Regions from separate parts of the Kitasatospora sp. NPDC022856 genome, predicted to be linked through region 1. Evidence: riboswitches for the same ligand, from Rfam matches in the RefSeq annotation. Region 1 holds a riboswitch; the other holds the start of a gene.
The links. A riboswitch is a leader RNA that binds a small molecule or an ion and turns the genes downstream of it on or off. The one in region 1 is predicted to bind cobalamin.

Region 1 (2,192 bases):
CGGCGTCCGCGACCTCGATGACGCGGTGGCCCGGGCGGCCGTGCTCGGTCAGCAGCTGCCGGCGCAGCCGGATGAGGTCCTGCCGTTCCTCGTTCTTGTCGAGGATGAAGAAGACGTCGGTGCGGGCGAGGGCCTTGACCGCCTGCAGGGTGAGGTGGTCGGGATCGCCCGCCCCGATGCCGATGAGGAAGATGTGCCGCATGACAGTGATTGTGCCGTGCGGCTGCCCGTCCGCCGGGCGCGGCCGGTCCCGGGCGAACCGCCGGGTGGGCCGCGGGCGACCGGTCCGGTGGCACTGTGACGTCATGCACGCGCCCTCGACCCGGCCTTTCGGCCGTTGCCATGGCGGGCCGTCATGTTCTGGCTCCGCCGTCAGGGGTAGCCGGCACGGCGTGCGCGGCGGCGAGCACCTTGGCCGGGGTGACCAGCACGTCCTTCGTGACGCGCTCGTCCTCGACCACCGCCTCGACCACCACCTGAACTGCCCGGGCGGCCGGGGGCCGCCGGGGCCGTGCCGGCCATCCGCGATCCGGACAATCACTGACGCGCCGCCGGCGATGGGCCTAGGGTGGGCGGTGCAGTCGGTTCGCCGTGTCCTCCAGCCACGGCGTCGCAAGAGGGAACCCGGTGGGAATCCGGGACTGCCCCGCAGCGGTGAGTGGGAACGACCGCCGTCACACGCACTGGGCCCAGCCGGGCCCGGGAAGCGACGGCCAGTAGGTGTCCGGCCTGGAAGCCAGGCGGACGCGCCCGCGAGTCCGAAGACCTGCCACTGCCCGCGTGCACCCCGCACGCGGTGATCTCGGTGACCTCGAGGGCGGGTCGGCGGAGCGGGCGGGCCCACCCCGGTGCCGTGCCCCCACTGCCGTACCTCCACGCCGTCGTGCTCTCCCGGGATCGCAGCGCGACTCGCGAAGGAGAGTTCCGTGTCACCGAGTTCCACCACCCCGCAGGCCACCGTGTACGGCTACCCGAGGCAGGGTGCCGACCGGGAGCTGAAGAAGGCCGTCGAGGGGTACTGGGCGGGCCGCGTCGACGCCGCCGCCCTGCACGCCACCGCCGCCGTCCTGCGCCGCGCCAACTGGCGGCAGCTGGCGGACGCGGGCATCACCGAAGTCCCCACCGGCGACTTCTCGCTCTACGACCACGTCCTGGACACCACGGTCGCGGTCGGCGCGATCCCGGCCCGCCACCGCGCCGCCGTCGACACCGACCCGCTGGACGGCTACTTCGCCATGGCGCGCGGCACCCAGGACGTCGCACCGCTGGAGATGACCAAGTGGTTCGACACCAACTACCACTACCTCGTACCGGAGTTGGGCCCGGACACGGTCTTCGCCGCGAACTCCGCCAAGCCGGTCTCCGAACTGCGTGAGGCGCTCGGCCTCGGCCACCGCCCCCGGCCCGTGCTGGTCGGACCGCTGACCTACCTGCTGCTCGCCAAGCCCGCCCCCGGCGTGGCCGCCGACTTCCGGCCGGTCACCCTGCTGGACCGGCTGCTGCCGGTCTACGCGGAACTCCTCGCCGACCTGCGGGCCGCCGGCGCCGACTGGGTCCAGCTGGACGAGCCCGCGCTCGTCCAGGACCGCACCCCGGCCGAGCTGAACGCCGCCACCCGCGTCTACCGCGAGCTCGGTGCGCTCACCGACCGCCCGCAACTGCTGGTCACCAGCTACTTCGACCGGCTCGGCGAGGCCCTGCCCGTCCTGGCCAAGGCCCCGATCGAGGGCATCGGCCTGGACTTCACCGGCCCCGGCGCCGCCAACCTCGACGACCTCGCCGCCGTCGGCGGAGTGCCCGGCAAGCGCCTGGTCGCGGGTGTGGTGGACGGCCGCAACATCTGGATCAACAACCTGGAGAAGTCCCTCGCCACCCTCGGCACGCTGCTCGGCCTGGCGGACCGGGTCGACGTCGCACCGTCCTGCTCGCTGCTGCACGTCCCGCTCGACGCCGACCTGGAGCGCGACCTCGACCCGCAGGTCGCCCGCTGGCTCGCCTTCGCCCGTCAGAAGACCACCGAGGTCGCCACCCTGGCCCGCGGCCTGGCCCACGGCACCGACACCATCGCGGCCCAACTGGCCGCCAACCGGGCCGACCTGGCCTCCCGCGCCGGCTCGGCGCTGACCCGCGACCCGGCCGTCCGGGCCCGGGTCGCCGCCACCGCCCCCGAGGACGCCCGCCGCGCCCCGGCC
Region 2 (2,192 bases), on a different contig from region 1:
AGGTAGTCGCGGACGCGCTCCAGGGCGTCGCGGCCGACCAGCGGACCGAAGTCGGCCGCCGGGTCGTCCGAGCGGCCGACCTTCAACGCGGCGATCCGCTCGACCAGCTTCGCCACCAGGGCGTCCGCCGTCTCGTCCCCGACCGGGACGGCGACCGAGATCGCCATGCAGCGTTCGCCGGCCGAGCCGTAGCCGGCGCCGACGAGGGCGTCGGCGGCCTGGTCGAGATCGGCATCCGGCATCACGATCATGTGGTTCTTCGCTCCGCCGAAGCACTGGGCGCGCTTGCCGTGCGCTGCCGCGGTCGCGTAGACGTGCTGGGCGATCGGGGTCGAGCCGACGAAGCCGAGCGCCTCGACCCGGGGGTCCTCCAGCAGCGTGTCCACGGCCTCCTTGTCGCCGTTGACGACGTTGAGCACGCCCGGGGGAAGCCCCGCTTCGAGGAAGAGCTCGGCCAGGCGCAGCGGCACCGAGGGGTCGCGCTCGGAGGGCTTGAGGACGAAGGCGTTGCCGCAGGCCAGCGCGGGCGCGGCCTTCCAGAGCGGGATCATCGCCGGAAAGTTGAACGGCGTGATGCCCGCGACCACGCCGAGCGGCTGGCGCATCGAGTAGACGTCGATTCCGGTGCCGGCGTTGTCGCTGAACTCGCCCTTCAGCAGGTGCGGGATCCCGGCGGCGAACTCCACGACCTCCAGGCCGCGCTGGATGTCGCCGTGGGCGTCGGCCACGGTCTTGCCGTGCTCGGCGGACAGCAGCCGGGCCAGCTCCTCCTTCTCCTGCTCGACCAGCTGCAGGAAGCGCAGCAGCACCCGCGCCCGCCGCTGCGGGTTCCAGGCGGCCCACTCGGGCTGGGCCTGCGCGGCGTCGGCGATCACCGCCTCGACCTCGGCCCGGTCGGCCAGCGGCACCCGGGCCTGAACCCGGCCGGTGTTGGGGTCGTACACGTCGCCGAAGCGCCCGGACGTCCCGGCGATGCGCTTGCCGCCGACGAAATGGGTCAGTTCACGAACCATCGTTTCCTTCTCTCATCGTGGATGGGGAGAGGAGGAATGGAGAGACCACCGCCGCCGTCCGGGCACACGGTCGTGCGCGCCTACGGCGGTCCGGCGGTTGACGTCAGCGTCGGGGGCGGAGTTGTGCCCCGACGGTCAGCACGGCAGGGCAAGGGGCAGCGAAACGGGAAAGGCGGCCCGGAGTCATGCGTGTCGTCTCCATCCTCGTGGAAAGCACGGACCACCCGCGGCCGGTATCCTGACTCCCGGATCCACGCCCGCCCCCAGGCCTTCCCGGCTGGCTGCCAGCGGCCGTCATCCACGAGGACGAACTCCCCGGTCACAGTGGCGGGACCGTGCCGGACTCACACCGGCTTCCCTGACACCGCGGACCTGGCATCGACCATATAGTTGGACGTCCTAGTAAGTCCAGAGGCCCGGGCGCCGCGGCGCGCCCTGGGAATCCCCGCCACTGCGACCGAGGGCGACCGCCGACCCGGGCCGCCTCAGGTGCGCCCGTAGCGGACCGCCTGGCCGGCGAACTCCCGGGCCATCTCCTCGGTCACGGTCGGCCGGGTGCGCCGGATGGCGTCCAGGTAGTCCTCGGTGCCGGGTTCGGTGCGTTCCCCCGTGTCGAGGGTGTGCTCGAAGACGGCCTGGGCGACCGCCATGGCGACCTGCCGGATGTCGGCGGGGGTGAAGCCGCTGCTGGCGCCGGCCAGCACAGCCGTGTCGGCCGCCGTGCCCGTCCTGGCGGTGTAGCCGGCCCAGAGGGCGTTGCGGGCCTCGTGGTCCGGCGGCCCCACCGGCAGGACGTAGTCGAACCGGCCGTGGCGCAGGAACGCCGGGTCCAGGGCGGCCACCGAGTTGGTGGCGCAGACGAGCAGCCGGCCCTCCCGGTCGCGGAACCGCACGATCGACTTGAGGAGCTCGTTGACCACGCCTACCGACGCGGGATCGGCGAGGCTGCGGGTGCCGGCGACCTCCTCGACTTCGTCGATGAAGACCAGCACGTGGTCCAGCTGCGCCATCTCCTCGAAGCGGCGGCCGAGCCCCGTGGCGAGCCCGTCCTCCGAAGCGATCCGCGAGGGGAAGAACTCTACGAACGGCCAGCCGAGCCGGCCGGCCACGGCCTTGGCGAAGGTGCTCTTGCCCGTGCCCGGCGGGCCGAACAGCACGACCGCGCGCGGCGGTTCCACC

Region 2: another riboswitch for cobalamin. It lies ahead of ACZ34W_RS33045 (CoA-acylating methylmalonate-semialdehyde dehydrogenase); the one in region 1 lies ahead of metE (5-methyltetrahydropteroyltriglutamate--homocysteine S-methyltransferase).

Annotation. Positions count from the first base shown of each region.
Region 1 covers NZ_JBVHHE010000009.1:261,011-263,202, forward strand. Annotated here, with positions in the region: gene cobF (precorrin-6A synthase (deacetylating)) at 1-202, opposite strand, end outside; gene ACZ34W_RS14225 (hypothetical protein) at 354-476, opposite strand; cobalamin riboswitch at 565-788, shown strand; gene metE (5-methyltetrahydropteroyltriglutamate--homocysteine S-methyltransferase) at 927-2,192, shown strand, end outside.
Region 2 covers NZ_JBVHHE010000044.1:10,489-12,680, reverse strand. Annotated here, with positions in the region: gene ACZ34W_RS33045 (CoA-acylating methylmalonate-semialdehyde dehydrogenase) at 1-1,013, opposite strand, end outside; cobalamin riboswitch at 1,225-1,417, opposite strand; gene ACZ34W_RS33040 (ATP-binding protein) at 1,499-2,192, opposite strand, start outside.